DNA from 3 places in the Allorhizobium sp. nf9_anc genome. Region 2 is predicted to be linked to each of the others. Evidence: predicted binding sites of a transcription regulator. Region 2 holds the regulator's gene; each other region holds the start of a gene.
What was found. The regulator PhoB, encoded in region 2, activates phosphate uptake and scavenging genes when phosphate is short. The targets are predictions, from matches to a motif close to TGTCATNNANCTGTCAT.
Positions count from the first base shown of each region.

Region 1: a site for PhoB is predicted at 3,263-3,279, ahead of AC02Y0_RS19205 (DUF2794 domain-containing protein). Genes of this name have one in related genera too.
Region 3: a site for PhoB is predicted at 1,702-1,718, ahead of AC02Y0_RS03960 (DUF1045 domain-containing protein). Genes of this name have one in related genera too.

Region 1 is NZ_CM150481.1:3,938,062-3,943,303, forward strand. It holds gene AC02Y0_RS19190 (lytic murein transglycosylase) at 1-663, opposite strand, end outside; gene AC02Y0_RS19195 (aspartate-semialdehyde dehydrogenase) at 843-1,874, opposite strand; gene AC02Y0_RS19200 (N-acetyltransferase family protein) at 2,286-2,837, shown strand; gene AC02Y0_RS19205 (DUF2794 domain-containing protein) at 2,841-3,239, opposite strand; gene AC02Y0_RS19210 (LysR family transcriptional regulator) at 3,343-4,281, opposite strand; gene chvE (multiple monosaccharide ABC transporter substrate-binding protein) at 4,453-5,242, shown strand, end outside.
Region 2 is NZ_CM150481.1:3,358,070-3,363,311, reverse strand. It holds gene pstA (phosphate ABC transporter permease PstA) at 1-559, shown strand, start outside; gene pstB (phosphate ABC transporter ATP-binding protein PstB) at 595-1,380, shown strand; gene phoU (phosphate signaling complex protein PhoU) at 1,427-2,140, shown strand; gene phoB (phosphate regulon transcriptional regulator PhoB) at 2,166-2,849, shown strand; gene AC02Y0_RS16375 (GcrA family cell cycle regulator) at 2,977-3,513, opposite strand; gene AC02Y0_RS16370 (acetylornithine transaminase) at 3,959-5,161, shown strand; gene argF (ornithine carbamoyltransferase) at 5,178-5,242, shown strand, end outside.
Region 3 is NZ_CM150481.1:871,466-876,707, forward strand. It holds gene mnmC2 (tRNA (5-methylaminomethyl-2-thiouridine)(34)-methyltransferase MnmC2) at 1-447, opposite strand, end outside; gene AC02Y0_RS03955 (NAD(P)/FAD-dependent oxidoreductase) at 446-1,654, shown strand; gene AC02Y0_RS03960 (DUF1045 domain-containing protein) at 1,792-2,499, shown strand; gene puuE (allantoinase PuuE) at 2,591-3,511, shown strand; gene AC02Y0_RS03970 (hypothetical protein) at 3,611-4,183, shown strand; gene AC02Y0_RS03975 (LysR substrate-binding domain-containing protein) at 4,401-5,242, opposite strand, start outside.

The DNA of each region.
Region 1 (5,242 bases), 580 kb from region 2:
CGCGTCGGAACGCGAACGCACCATATCGATGTGGCCGTCGCCATCGCCGTCAACACCGTAGCGAACGACATTGCGCGGCAGGAACTGGGTCTGGCCGATTTCCCCGTGGGCGGCGCCCTTGGCGTTCACTTCGAGATTGCCGGCCTGCACGAGCTCAAGAGCGGCGTAGAACTGGTCGGTGAAGAACTCGCTGCGGCGGCAATCAAACGCCAGAGTGGCGACAGCCGACAGGGTGTGTTCCTTGCCGAGGAAGGAGCCGAAGCCGGTCTCCATGCCCCAGATGGCGATCAGCGGACCTGCAGGCACGCCATAGCGCTGCTCGAGACGGGAGAACAAAGCGGCGTTGTTCTTCTTCATCGTCTTGCCGCGATTGATGATCGTCTGGCCACCACGCTTCTGCATGAACTGATCGAAGGAGAGCTTGAAGCTCTTCTGGCCGCGGTCGGCGCTGATCGTACTGCGGCTGTAGCTCACGCTCGAAAAGACTTTGTCGAGCATGCGCGGGCTGAAGCCCTGGCCTTCGGCCTGCTGCTTGAAGGCAGCAGCCCATTCCTCAAAGCCGGCGGATGTATTGCTGCAGGCGGCCGCTGCCGCGGATTGCGTGCCGGCCAAAAGGGCGACTACGGAAACCAGGGCTGCCGACAGAGTGGAAGTCAGTCGCATTGATGCCTCATAACGGACTTTGAATGGGTACGAATCGGCGGCACCATGCCAGTGAAAGCGGATGCTGTCATCCATCTCACGCTAATGTATGGCGCCCGACCTCTCAAATCGGATCACTTTCAGCTGAAAGGTCCAGCTGAGGCTCCCGGGCCGAACCCGGAAGCCTTAGGATTGTTGTCTCAGGCGGCGGCGCGTGGCTTGATCAGCCCGCGATTGACCAGAAGCTCAGCAATCTGGATCGCGTTCAGAGCAGCGCCCTTACGCAGGTTGTCGGAGACGACCCATATGTTGAGGCCGTTTTCGACAGTTGCGTCTTCGCGGATGCGCGAGATGTAGGTCGCGTCTTCGCCGGCGCATTCGAGCGGGGTGATGTAGCCGCCGTTCTCATGCTTGTCGATGACCAAGCAACCCGGGGCGTCGCGCAGGATGTCGCGGGCCTGATCGGCGGTGATTTCGTTTTCGAACTCGATGTTGACCGATTCCGAGTGGCCGATGAAGACCGGTACGCGCACGGCCGTGCAGGTTACCTTGATCTTCGGATCGAGCATCTTCTTGGTTTCGGCCAGTACCTTCCACTCTTCCTTCGTATAGCCGTCTTCCATGAAGCTATCGATGTGCGGGATGACGTTGAAGGCGATGCGCTTGGTGAACTTCTTGGATTCGACCGGGTCGGCCACGAAGACAGCGCGGGTCTGGGTGAAGAGTTCGTCCATGCCTTCCTTGCCGGCGCCCGAAACGGACTGGTAGGTCGAAACCACCACGCGCTTGATCTTCGCGAAATCATGCAGCGGCTTCAGAGCCACGACCAGCTGGGCAGTCGAGCAATTCGGGTTGGCGATGATGTTCTTCTTCTTGAACCCGGCAATGGCGTCCGGATTGACCTCGGGCACGATGAGCGGCACTTCGGAATCGTAGCGCCAGGCCGAGGAGTTATCGATGACGACGCAGCCCTGCGCGCCGATCTTCGGCGACCACTTCTGGGAGATCGTGCCGCCGGCCGACATCAGGCAAATGTCGGTGTCGGAAAAATCGTAATTGTCGAGGTTGGAAACCTTGAGAACCTTGTCCCCGAAAGAGACTTCGGTGCCCTGCGAACGCGCCGAGGCGAGCGCCACGACTTCCGATGCCGGGAATCCGCGTTCGGAAAGGATGTTCAGCATTTCGCGACCGACATTGCCGGTGGCGCCTACGACTGCAATCTTGAAACCCATGTCTATGCTCTCTTTCTGTCTCTCCGCGGATGGTGAGGGGGAAGCTCGCGACAGGACGCAACCTTCCTTGTCCCCGGCCGTGCCGGGGAGAGAGCGGTGGCCGAAGACGTCAGACGGTTTTCGTCGTCGTTTTGGCCTTGGTCGTGGATGCAAGAGAATGGCATGCGCCGCCGGCAGCAGACTGCTGCAGGAGGTGGAAGACCGCAATGGGTTGCCCGAAAGCGTGCATGGACCGAATTCCTCTTCGCGGCGAGGGATTACAAGGTTTTCAGCGCGAGTCAAGCCGACAGGCCGCCGGCTTTGGCGAAAAGCGAATGTCGCTTGGCCGATCGCCGTGTCACCGTGACACCCAAAGGCTTGTCTGCCCTCTTTCATCATGGAAATAAGGACCATTCCGAACGGAGCAACTGCATGAGCCTCGACATACGTGACCTGACCCCCGACGATCTTTCAGAGGTGACGTTGATTTATGCCGATGCGGTGGCGAACGGAACGGCGAGCTACGAGCTAGTGCCTCCCGATCTTTTGGAAATGACCGAGAGATATCGAGCGCTCAAGGCAAAGGGCTATCCCTACCTGGCGGCTGTCGACGAGCAAGGTTCTCTTGCGGGTTACGCATATGCTTCAGCCTTCCGGACGCGTCCGGCCTATCGATGGCTGGTGGAGGATTCCATCTACATCCATCCATCCGCGCGTGGCCGGGGCGTGGGAAAGGCCTTGCTGAACGCGCTACTCGACCGCTGCGAAACAGCGGGCTTCCGACAGATGGTCGCGGTGATCGGCGGTGCCAGCGAGGCATCCATGGCGGTTCATCGCAGCTGTGGTTTCGAGTTTTCGGGCAGAATGGTGGGGACCGGTTTCAAGCATGGGCTCTGGCTCGATACCGTCTTCATGCAAAAGGCGCTGGGTGAGGGCAATACGACCTTGCCCGATCTTTCGACCTATCCTGGCGTGATGCCTTAAGCCTCAGTCCAGAGCTTTCAGCGCCTTGTCGAAGACCTTCAGAACCTGGCGGAGGTCATGCCCACGCTTGAGAATCCGTCCGTCCGTGCCGACCACGGAGAAGGCGCCCTGCTTGGCTGCAAGTTTCGGGTTCTTCTCGATCCGGTAGAGCGGATATTCGCCCGATCGCTTGAAGACGGAAAACACCGCCTTGTCCTTCAGGTGATCGATCGCGTAGTCGCGCCACTCGCCATCTCCGACCATGCGGCCGTAGATCCAGAGGATGGCGTCGAGTTCGCGACGGTGAAAGGTGACGGGTAGAGGGTCGAGCGATTGTCTGTAGACACCCAGGTCAACAACGGGAGTGGCGCTTCTGTCTGCACCCTCGTCGTCGCGGCGCTGCCCTTCCGGCTGCTCTGTCATCAATGCTCCACGAGCTCCGATTCATGACGGATGGGTGACAGTGTGCCTGACATGCCCGAAATTGCAAGCTTCGACGGACAGGCTCTGTCCGGAGCTGCCCTCCTTAGCGGCTTCGGCTGAGGAAGTGGCCAAGCAAAAGTTCGCGCAGGCGTGCTGCGATCGGCGACAGTCGTTTACCGCTTAAGGTGATGAGGTGGTACGGCGTCACCTCGATCGGTGTGTCCAGTCGGAGCGTCGTCAGATCGCCGACCGGCGTCTGCCGACAGAGAAGGTCTGAAACTTCCCGCGACATCGGCGCAATCGCGTTGGAGGAGGCGAGCATGGCAATCATCACCAGCAGCGAGGTCGTGTTGACGATGTTGCGGGGGATCGGGGCGCCTTCCTCGATGAAGACATTCTCGACCGCCTGACGCAGAGGCGTGCCAGGGGCCTGCATCACCCAGGGGAAATGCGTCATGTCCGAAATGTTCAGCCGGTCGACATTGACCAGGGGATGGCTGCGGTGGACGACGATCTCCACTTCTTCCATGGTCGCGCCTTCGACATGAAACTGCCTAGCGTCGATGCCGGCGGGGATGCGCCCCAGGACAAAGTCGTATTGGCCAGACAGGAGGTCCCGGATCATTTCGCCGCTGGGGGCGACATCGACGTGAATGTCGACGGTCGAGGCTTCTGCCTTCAGGGCACGAATGGCAGGAACGACGTGCCCGACGGCGCCGCCTGTGACCGCGCCAATCCTGACCTTACCCGTCAGGCCCCGCTGGATTGCTTCCACTTCTCTTGCTGCTTCGCGCATTTCCTCAAGCACGTTCAAAGCCCGGCGGGCGAGCGCGCTCCCGACAGCCGTGGGCTCCATGCCCTTCGGTGTGCGGACGAAAATTGGTGAGCCGACATAGCGCTCAATTTCCCCCAACATGCGGGAAGCCGCAGGCTGTGTCAGCGCAAGTGCCTGAGCGGCCAAGCTTAATTGACCGAGCTCCGCGATGGAGCGGATCAGGTTCAAATGCTTGGGCTGCAATCGGTGGATATGAATCTCGGCCATTAAGCACATATCAACTACGGTATGCAGAAAGTCAAAATAATCATTTGATCGGTATATTGGCCACGATAAGACTCGCCACGGAGCTGGGGGCTGCCGTGTCAGCCGTCCGTTCTTGTTTCAGCGAGTGCCAGGAGGAGCTTGGCCTCGCACGGTATGACCAGGGAGGTTACCATGAAGAAACTTGGCGCCCTGATTGCGTCGCTCGCAATCGGCATCGCATCATTCGCGCCCATGTCCTACGCACAGGACAAGGGTATGGTCGGCATTTCCATGCCGACGAAGACGTCGACCCGTTGGATCTCGGATGGCGAGACAATGGAAAAGCTGTTCACGGAAGCCGGCTACACTCCGGACCTGCAGTTTGCTGACGACGATATCCCGAACCAGCTCGCCCAGATCGAAAACATGGTCACCAAGGGTGCCAAGGTTCTCGTCATCGGCGCCATCGACGGCACCACGCTTTCCGACATCCTGCAGAAGGCTGCCGATGCTGGCGTCAAGGTCATCGCTTATGACCGCCTGATCCGCGACTCGGGCAACGTTGACTACTACGCCACCTTCGACAACTTCCAGGTTGGCGTTCTCCAGGCAACCAGCCTCGTTGACGGCCTGAAGGCGAAGTTCCCGGACACCAAGCCGTGGAACGTCGAACTCTTCGGCGGTTCGCCGGACGACAACAACGCCTTCTTCTTCTACGATGGCGCAATGTCGGTTCTGCAGCCCCTGATCGACAGCGGCGACATCGTCGTCAAGTCGGGCCAGATGGGCATGGATCAGGTTGGTACGCTGCGTTGGGACGGCACTGTCGCCCAGGCTCGTATGGAAAACCTGCTCTCCTCGACCTACACCGAAGACAAGCTGCACGGCGCTCTTTCGCCGTATGACGGTCTCTCGATCGGTATCCTGTCCGCTCTGAAGGGCGTTGGTTACGGTTCGGGCGACATGGTCATGCCGGTCGTTA
Region 2 (5,242 bases):
GATCGAGGTCAATATCGCCAATCTCGCGGCCGTTCCCTCGATCGTCTTCGGTATCCTTGGCCTCGCCGTGCTGATCAACTTCGTCGGCCTGCCGCAGTCGGCGCCGATCGTCGGCGGTCTCGTCCTGACGCTGATGACACTGCCCACGATCATCATTGCCACCCGTTCGGCACTCAAGGCCGTGCCTCCGTCGATCCGCGATGCGGCCCTCGGCGTCGGCGCCTCCAAGATGCAGTCGATCTTCCACCACGTCCTGCCGCTCGCCATGCCGGGCATCCTGACGGGTGCGATCATCGGTCTCGCCCGCGCGCTCGGTGAAACGGCGCCCCTGCTGCTGATCGGCATGGTCGCCTTCGTACGCGAATACCCGGCAGGTCCGCCGGACGGCTTCTTCCAGCCGGCTTCAGCTCTGCCGGTCCAGGTTTATAACTGGACACAGCGTGGCGACCCGGCCTTCGTGGAGCGCGCCTCCGGTGCCATCATCGTCCTCCTGGTGTTCCTGATCCTGATGAACCTGATCGCAATCATTCTTCGTCGCCGTTTCGAGCGTCGCTGGTAAGGAGCTGTATCATGATGAACAATCTCGCGACTAAGATGACCACGACGAAAGCGCCACCTATGACTGAAACCAAGATCACCGCCCGCAATGTGCAGGTCTTCTACGGTGACAAGCACGCCCTGAAGGATGTCAACATCGACATCCGCCCCCGTTCCGTCACGGCCTTCATCGGCCCGTCGGGCTGCGGCAAGTCGACCTTCCTGCGCTGCATCAACCGCATGAACGATACGATCGCGAGCTGCCGCGTCGAAGGCAACATCATGATCGACGCGGAAAACATCTACGACGCCAAGGTCGATCCGGTGCAGCTGCGCGCCAAGGTCGGCATGGTGTTCCAGAAGCCGAACCCGTTCCCGAAGTCGATCTACGAGAACGTTGCCTACGGTCCCCGCATCCACGGTCTCGCCCGCAACAAGTCCGACCTGGACGAGATCGTTGCGACCGCCCTGCAGAAGGCCGGTCTCTGGAACGAGGTCAAGGATCGTCTGGACTCGGCTGGTACCGGCCTCTCCGGTGGTCAGCAGCAGCGTCTGTGCATCGCACGCGCCGTGGCCGTCAGCCCCGAAGTCATCCTCATGGACGAACCTTGCTCTGCGCTCGACCCGATCGCGACCGCCAAGGTCGAGGAACTGATCCACGAACTGCGCGAAAACTTCACGATCGTCATCGTGACGCACTCGATGCAGCAGGCCGCACGCGTTTCCCAGCGCACGGCGATGTTCCACCTCGGCGAACTGGTCGAAGAGAACGACACCGACAAGATGTTCACCAATCCGGATGACCAGCGCACCCAGGATTACATCATGGGCCGCTTCGGCTGAGCCTCGACGTCATCCACGGTTGAACTCAATTTCAAGGACGTTTCAAATGGGCTCCTCTCACATCTACTCGGCCTTCGACGAGGAACTGAAGTTCCTGATGCGCCGCATCTCCGAAATGGGCGGTCTGGCAGAACAGATGGTCGCCGAAAGCGTACGTTCTCTGGTGAATTCCGATGCGGCGCTTGCCCAGAAGGTGATCTCCGATGACGTCCTGATGGACGCCATGGAGCGCGAGATTGGCGACAAGGCGGTGATCACCATCGCCAAGCGTCAGCCGGTTGCCTCCGACCTGCGCGAGATCATCGGCGCTCTTCGCATCGCCGCCGACCTCGAGCGCGTCGGCGATCTCGGCAAGAGCAACTCCAAGCGCGTCGTCGCCGTCCAGGCGACCGGTGTGCCGCGCAAGCTCGCCCGCGGTCTCGAGCATCTCTCGGATCTGGCGCTGGCCCAGCTCAAGGAAGTCCTCGACGTCTACACGACGCGCTCGGCCGAAAAGGCCAAGTCGATCCGTGACCGCGACGAGGAGATCGATGCCATCTACACCTCGCTATTCCGCGAGCTGCTGACCTACATGATGGAAGATCCGCGCAACATCACCAGCTGCACCCATCTTCTCTTCTGCGCCAAGAACATCGAGCGCATCGGCGACCACGCGACCAACATCGCCGAGACGATCTACTATATGACGACCGGTGCGCAGCCGGAAGGTGAACGTCCGAAGGAAGACCTGACCTCTTCCGTCGGCGCGCTCACCGAGTGACGTTGTCCAGCGGGGTTAATGCCTGATGCAGCCGAAAATCGCCGTGGTGGAAGACGAGGAGGCCCTCTCGGTCCTCCTTCGCTACAATCTTGAAGCCGAGGGCTATGAAGTCGAGACGATCCTCAGGGGTGACGAGGCTGAAATCCGCTTGCAGGAGCGGGTTCCGGACCTTCTGATCCTCGACTGGATGCTGCCCGGCGTGTCCGGCATCGAACTCTGCCGCAGGCTTCGGGTCCGCCCCGAGACCGAGCGCCTGCCGATCATCATGCTGACGGCTCGTGGCGAGGAAAGTGAGCGGGTACGTGGCCTGGCAACGGGTGCCGACGACTATGTCGTCAAGCCCTTCTCGACGCCGGAGCTGATGGCCCGCGTCAAGGCCATGCTCCGCCGCGCCAAACCCGAGGTTCTCTCCAGCGTCCTGCGCTGCGGCGATATCGAGCTCGACCGCGAGACGCACCGCGTGCATCGCAAGAGCCGCGAGGTTCGCCTTGGGCCGACCGAGTTCCGGCTGCTGGAATTCCTGATGGCATCGCCGGGCCGCGTCTTCTCGCGCTCCCAACTGCTGGACGGTGTCTGGGGTCACGACATCTATGTAGACGAACGCACCGTTGACGTGCATGTCGGGCGCCTGCGCAAGGCGCTGAACTTCTCCAACATGCAGGATGTCATCCGCACCGTGCGCGGCGCGGGTTATTCCATGGAAGCCTGAGTAAGCCAATTATTTCGATTGAGGGGCTGCACGGATCATCCGCTGCGGCCCTTTTCGTTTCAGGCAAGAGCCCAAAAAGAAAACGGGCCCCGAAGGACCCGTTGCATGTCTTGATCTTGCCGATGGATCAGCGGGCGGCCTTGCGGCGTTCGCTGACCGGCTGATAGGCGAGCTTCGCGTGATAGGTGCAATAAGGCGCGCTATCGGCGATTTCGCAGCCGCAGAAGTGGAAGTCGTCCTTCATCGGATCGCCGATCGGCCACTTGCACGTGCGCTCGGTCAGTTCCGTCAGCGCCAGACGACGCGAGATCGGGACAACCACGTTGAGGGAACGACGAACTTCGACTTCCTCGTAGGCTTCGACTTCGACCTCTTCCTTCAGCATGGTTGCGCCGGCAGCGCGGGTTACCGTGCGAGTGGTCGTGTTAGCCGCCGGACGGTTCTGGAAAGTGGCCGGACGCTGGGTCTGTGCCGGGCGCTTTGCCGGACGGGCCGCAGACGAGCTGCCGCCAGCCTTTGCGCGGCCGGGAAGGTTAAGGCGGTGCACCTTGCCGATAACGGCATTGCGGCTTACGCCACCGAGTTGTGCTGCAATCTGGCTCGCGCTGAGGCCTTCAGCCCACAGCCGCTTCAGTCTCTCGACCCGATCATCAGTCCATTGCATAGTCGTCATGCCAATTCTCTCCGCCGCTCGCGTCTGTGATGGCAGAATCCGTCACCGTTGCTTCGAACGAATCCGAAACAAAGCCGCCTCGATACTGTCGGTGAGCACTTCCGCCGCATGCAATCTATTAATGAAATTTAACCTAGAGGTCGGCTGACTCCGTGACAAGAGTCGCAGGAATCATCTGGAATCGATTTCGCGGTTTTCCCCAACTTGCTTCCCGAGTGAGTCAAGTATGCAACAGGTGGAATCTTCCCCGACGCTCGTGCTGCGCGTGTCGGCCGAATCCGTGCCTACTCCTGCGATTCCTGCAGAAAACGTTGACATCGCAGGGGCGAATGCGGATAGTGCCCCCGCCGCCGCGAGGCGGCATTTTTAATTTTTCCGGGACCTCTGAGGCGTCCCGCCGTCCCCGGACGGATCGTCGAGAAGGATTGTGACAGCCATGGCCGAAGCTACGCCGCTCTACCAGACCTACAATCGGGCGCCGCTGCGTTTCGAGCGAGGCGAGGGCGTCTGGCTTGTAACGGAGAGTGGCGAGCGATATCTCGATTTTGCAGCCGGTGTGGCAGTAACTTCTGTCGGTCACGGCCATCCGCATGTCGTCGGCGCGCTGAAGGATCAGGCCGACAAGGTCTGGCATCTGTCGAACCTCTATGAAGTGCCGGGCCAGGAAGTTCTGGCCAAGCGCCTGACGGACGTCACCTTTGCCGATCGCGTCTTCTTCACCAATTCGGGTGCGGAAGCGCTGGAATGCGCGATCAAGACGGCGCGCCGCTATCACTTTGCCAAGGGGCATCCTGAGAAGTTCCACATCATCACGATGGAAGGCGCCTTCCACGGCCGCACCATCGCGACGATCGCCGCCGGTGGTCAGGAAAAGTATCTCGAAGGCTTCGGCCCGAAGGCCCCCGGTTTCGACCAGGTGCCCTTCGGCGATCTGGAAGCAGTCAAGGCAGCCATCAGCGATGCGACGGCTGCAATCCTCGTTGAGCCCGTTCAGGGTGAGGGCGGCATCCGTCCGATCCCGGTGGAAATGCTGCGCGCCTTGCGCGACCTCTGCGACGAGCATGGCCTGCTCCTGATCCTGGATGAAGTCCAGTGCGGCGTCGGCCGGACCGGCAAGCTCTTTGCTCATGAATGGGCAGGCATCACGCCGGATCTCATGGCTGTCGCCAAGGGCATCGGTGGCGGCTTCCCGCTCGGCGCCTGCCTTGCCACGGAAGAGGCGGCCTATGGCATGAAGGCCGGTACGCATGGCTCGACCTATGGCGGCAACCCGCTTGGCATGGCCGTCGGTAATGCTGTTCTTGATGTCGTGCTGGAAGACGGCTTCCTTGAGAACGTGCGCGACACCGCACTCGTCTTCCGCCAGGGTCTGGCTTCGCTGAAGGACCGGTTCCCGGACGTGATCGAGGACGTGCGTGGCGAAGGCCTGATGCTCGGCCTCAAGGCCAAGGTTCCGAACACCGAACTCTTGATGGCGATGCGTGACGAGCACCTGCTCGGCGTTCCCGCAGGCGACAACGTCATCCGTCTTCTGCCGCCGCTGACGGTCACGGCAGAAGAGGCCCGTGACGGCATCGCCCGTATCGAACAGGCCGCCGAACATATCCGCGCCAAGGCCGCAGTCGCAGCGTCTGCCTAAGACAGGACCCTCTTTCATGGCATCTCCCAAGCATTTTCTCGATCTCTCCGCTGTCACGGCTGGGGACCTCCGCGGTATTCT
Region 3 (5,242 bases), 2.1 Mb from region 2:
GGACAGTCGGGTCTGTGCGTCGAGGTCGACAGTGACCACGCCGGACGGATCCGAAGGCCACAGCGAGACCAGCGCCTGCCGTTCTGCATCAATCTCGGGCCAGCGGGAGAGGGCGCGGTCGATCTCTTCCGCCTGCATGGGGAATAGCTCGAAGGAGACGAAATGGAGGTGCGCGCCGGGACGGCGATGCTCCTTCCATTGGCGCCAGGTCTCGCAGGCATTCAGTCCGGTGCCGAAGCCGAGTTCGCCGATGGTGAAGGTCTCGGCCGTCTGCCACCGCTCCGGCAGACCGTTGCCGGCGAGGAAGACGTGGCCGCATTCCAGCCGACCGTCCGTCTGACAATAAAAGTGATCGCCAAAGGCTGTGGAAAAGGGCATATCGCCGTCGTGCCAGGCGAGCGGTGCCTGGGTGTCGCCGGTGCCGGGCGGATAATTTGAATGGGTCATGACCATGTCCGATAAATCGGCAGCGATGTCAGGTCAATTCCGCGCCGATCTCGTGATCATCGGCGGCGGCATCATGGGCCTCTGGGCGGCACTGAAAGCCGAGCGCCGAGGTATCGAGACGATCCTGATCGACGGCGATAGAACCGGAAGCGGCGCCAGCGGTGGGCTGCTTGGCGCGCTGATGGCGCATATGCCGGATCGCTGGAACGAGAAGAAGCAGTTGCAGTTCGACGGCCTCTTGTCTCTGGAGGCGGAGATCGCCGAGCTTGAAGCCGAGACCGGTCTTTCGGCCGGCTATCGCCGCTGCGGGCGGCTGATCCCGCTGCCGAAGCCGCATTTGCGGCCGATTGCCGAGCGGCATTCGCTGGAGGCCGAAACGAACTGGAACCAGCAGGGCAGGCGCTTCGCGTGGTCCGTCATCGAGGAAAGCCCGTTTGCCGACTGGCCATCGCGGCGCTTCACAGAGGCGGGTCTTGTCTTTGACCGGTTCGCGGGGCGGGTCTCGCCGCGCGCGCTCACCGCGTCGATCCGGGCGCGGCTGGAGCGCACGGGCCGTGTGCGGATCCTCGAAGGTGTTGCCGTGCAATCGATCGATGCCAGCGCGCGGCAGGTGGTGACAGCCGATGGGGCGTCTGTCGGTTTCGGTGCTCTCTTGGTCGCGGCTGGCGTCGGCTCCTTTCCGCTGCTTGAAACGATCGGTCCGTCCGTCCGCAAGCCGCTTGGCCGGGGCGTCAAGGGGCAGGCGGCCCTCCTAAAGGTAGATCTGCCGGCCGATCTTCCCCTGGTTTACCTCGACGGTCTCTATGTCGTGCCGCATGAGGGAGGGCATGTTGCGATCGGCAGCACCAGCGAAAACAGTTTCGATGACCCGTTCTCAACGGATGCGCAGCTGGATGCCCTGATCGCCGAGGCGAGGGAGCTTGCGCCGGTCTTGCAGGGAGCCGAAGTTGTCGAACGCTGGGCGGGGCTGCGCCCCAAGGCGGTCGACCGGGATCCGATGGTCGGTCCGCATCCGGATCATCCGCATATCCATGCGCTGACCGGCGGCTTCAAGGTGAGTTTCGGCATTGCCCATCTGCTGGCCGATGCCGCGCTCGATGCGATTGCTGGGCAGGCATTGCCGCTGCCTCACGGCTTCTCGCTTTCTCATCACGTTTCGGTGGCAGTTGGCCGGTCAGTCGATGAGGAATTTACCGAAATACCCTGAAATCACGGGGATTCCTGCTGTGCAAAGGCCGAAAATCCTTTTGCCCGCTTCGTGATACTGTCATGCAAATCACCTATCCACCGGGTTGTAACGGAAACTGCTAAAGTTCCGAAGCGAGCCAGTGTGAGGTGCTCGACATGCGCTATGCCATCTGCTTTACGCCGCCTGCCCGTGATCCGCTTGCCGATGCAGCGGCGCGCTGGCTCGGTCGCAACGTGTTTTCCGGCGAGGCGGAAGAGCATCCGGGGCTGAAAGGTCTCGGCGTGCACGAGATTGCCTTTCACACGGCGCTGCCCCGTCGCTTCGGCTTCCACGCCACCTTCAAGGCACCGTTCCGCCTGAGCGAAGGATCCACCGAACCGGCCTTGCTGCGGGAGTTGATGCATTTTGCCGGGCGCATGGAGCCGGTCATGCTGCAAGGGCTGACGGTCGGTCGCATCGGTGACGTCTACGGCCTCATTCTGGAGCGACCTTGCCCGTCGGTCGACTATCTCGCAGCCTCGATCGTTCAGGCCTTTGACGGCTTCCGGGCACCGCTTTCCGAAGTCGAGATCGAGCGGCGCAATCCTGAGAGGCTGTCGGCACCGCAGTTCAGCAATCTCAGCCGCTGGGGCCATCCTTACGTGATGGACGAATTCCGCTTTCACATGACGTTGACGGGGCCGCTTCTGGCGCGAGATTTCCCACGCATCGAGCAGGGGCTGAAGGCGCATTTCGATCCTGTGCTCGCCGAGCCTGTTGTGGTGACCAATCTCGCGCTGTTTGTCGAGACTGAGCGTGGCGCGCCGTTTACCGTGCATTCGCTGCATCCGCTGGGGCGGGTTTCCAGCCGCAAGATCGCCTGACCGGTTTGCGCTGCAGCAAATTCCGCTTTTTCCATCTCGACAGCTGCCATCGTCGCCAATAGCCTCGCGTGAAAACACGAGAGGTGAACCGATGACGACTGCCCCCTATCCCCGCGACCTGATCGGCTATGGCCGCGACATTCCCGATCCGAAATGGCCCGGTGATGCGAGGATCGCGGTGCAGTTCGTGGTGAATTACGAGGAGGGCGGCGAAAGCTGCATTCTCGATGGCGATCCGGCCTCGGAAAACCTGCTGTCGGAAATCGTGGGCGCCCAGCCCTGGCCCGGCCAGCGCAATCTGAACATGGAATCGATCTACGAATACGGCTCACGCGCGGGTTTCTGGCGGCTCTGGCGCATGTTCACCGAGCGCAAGGTGCCCGTGACGGTCTACGGCGTGACGCTCGCCATGGCGCGCAATCCCGAAGCGGTTGCGGCGATGAAGGAGGCGGACTGGGAGATCGCCAGCCACGGCTATCGCTGGCTCGAATACAAGGATTTTCCAGAAGACGTCGAGCGCGAGCACATCCGCGAAGCGGTGCGCCTGCACAAGGAACTGACCGGCTCTCATCCGCTCGGCATGTATCAGGGCAAGCCTTCTGACAATACGCTGCGCCTCGTGATGGAGGAGGGCGGCTTCCTGTATTCCTCCGACAATTATTCCGACGACCTGCCGTTCTGGGTGCCGGATCTCGAGGGCAAGCCCTTTCTGATCATCCCCTATACGCTTGAGACCAACGACATGCGTTTTGCCACGCCGCAGGGCTTCAACACCGGCGATCAGTTCTTCACCTATCTCAAGGACGCTTTCGATGTGCTTTACGATGAGGGAAAGAACGGCAGCCCGAAGATGATGTCGGTCGGCCTCCACTGCCGCCTCGTCGGGCGACCGGGAAGGGCTGCGGCGCTGGCGCGGTTTATCGATTATGTCACCAGCCACGAGAAGGTCTGGGTGCCGAAGCGGATCGAGATTGCGGAACACTGGCACAAGTTTCACAAGCCGACGTGGTGAGCTCTAAATCCATCCGATAGGTTGTTTGATTTGACAGTCTCGCGCAAGTGTTGAGCGATAGCGCTGCTGGTTGAAGCCACTTGGAGGTCGAGGTCAGTCATGGAAATTTCCAACCGATACAACATGCCAATCCCGTCGCAGTATTCAGCCTTGTCCAAAGAGGCTGGCGAGGCTTGGCAAGATATCACAGGCACGGATGCGCCGAATGCCGCTGTTCCAGGGGTCTCCGGAAGCACTGCACATCAGAATCTCAACATGACGCTCTCCGCCAATGCCTTGAACACGCATGGTGCCCCGCTGAGCCGCATTCCGACAACGGCAGGAATGGCAAGCCCGGCTCTAGCGGCGGCTCTTTCGAGCGGTGTCGTTAATCCCGCTGACTGGCTTTTGCCGTCAGATATCAGTCTGTATGAGCAGGCGACCGGCGGCACGATCAAGGATGGCGTCATTTACGACAAGGACGGCAACGTCAACTCCGACCAGGCGAATGCCGATCTCGTCAATTCTCTTTTTGACATGCGGAATTATGGGACATTTTCGGATGGTCAGCCAAGATTGATCATAGGCGACATTACTGTCGGTGATCTCAAGGCGTTTATTGATTACAATCGCCCCAACTCTGCGGTTAACACGGGTATCCTTGACAGAGCGCTTGAAGCTCTTTCTGCTTAAGGGTGAGACTGTCCATAGCCTGGTGCGCACTCCGTTTGACATCGCTTAGGTGTGCTTTTTGTTTTGGTCAACAAATGCAGAAAACCCCGTTGGGGCGCTGGAGTTTGCGTGGGCGAGATCAACTGAGGTGCAGAATGGCAAAGCTTGTGGCCTTGAAAAAGAAGCTCATGAAAAACCCGGCATTCCGAGCCGAGTATGAGAACGCCTGCGTCGAGTATCAGGCGCTGGAAGCGGAGCTTGCGGCCTCCGCCAGCAGCCAGTCCCGCAAGACCGCGGCTGGCTCGGACAGGTCCGTGCCTGACAGCAGCCAATAGGCCTTGTCCTTGTCGGCGGCTTCATCGAACAGCACGCTCAGCGTGCCCGCTGCCAGATGGTCGGTGATCAGGGCTGTGGGGCAGAGGCCGATGCCGAGGCCCGAAAGGACCGAACTGACCAGCAGGTTGAAATCGGCATAGAGCGGTCCTGCAGGCGCCAGGCCTTTGATCCCTCGTGCCGCCAGCCAGGATTGCCAGGCGGCCTCGGTTGCGTCGTGCAGCAGGTCCTGTTTCAGGAGGTCGGCGGGTGTGATGATCGGCCCGTGCCGCTCCAGATAGGTGGGCGCACAGGTGGGCCGGGTGGCGGCGTCGAGAATGCGGTCCGCCCGCCCAGGCGGTCGGGACCCGTGTCCGATCAGCAGGTCTGCGCCGGCTTCTTCCGGGGTCAATGCGCCGAGCGGATAGACGATCGAGACCTGGATCTGAGGATGTGCTGCGCGGAAACGGGGCAGGCGGGGGCCGAGCCAGTGGGTGACCACCGAGGGCATGCAGGCAAGGCTCGCGCGGGCCAAGGATTTGCGGGCCGTCAGACGCTCGACGGCGCGGGCGATATGGCCGAGGCCTTCCGAGCAGGCGGCGCCGAGTTCGCGGCCGTCAGCGGTGAGGCGCACCCCACGCGGGCGGCGGTCGAAGAGGGCAAGGCCCAGCCAGTCTTCCAGCGCCTTCACATGCTGGCTGACGGCCGCTGCCGTCATGCTAAGCTCGGTCGCGGCCTGCAGGAAGCTTTCGCGGCGGGCGGCTGCCT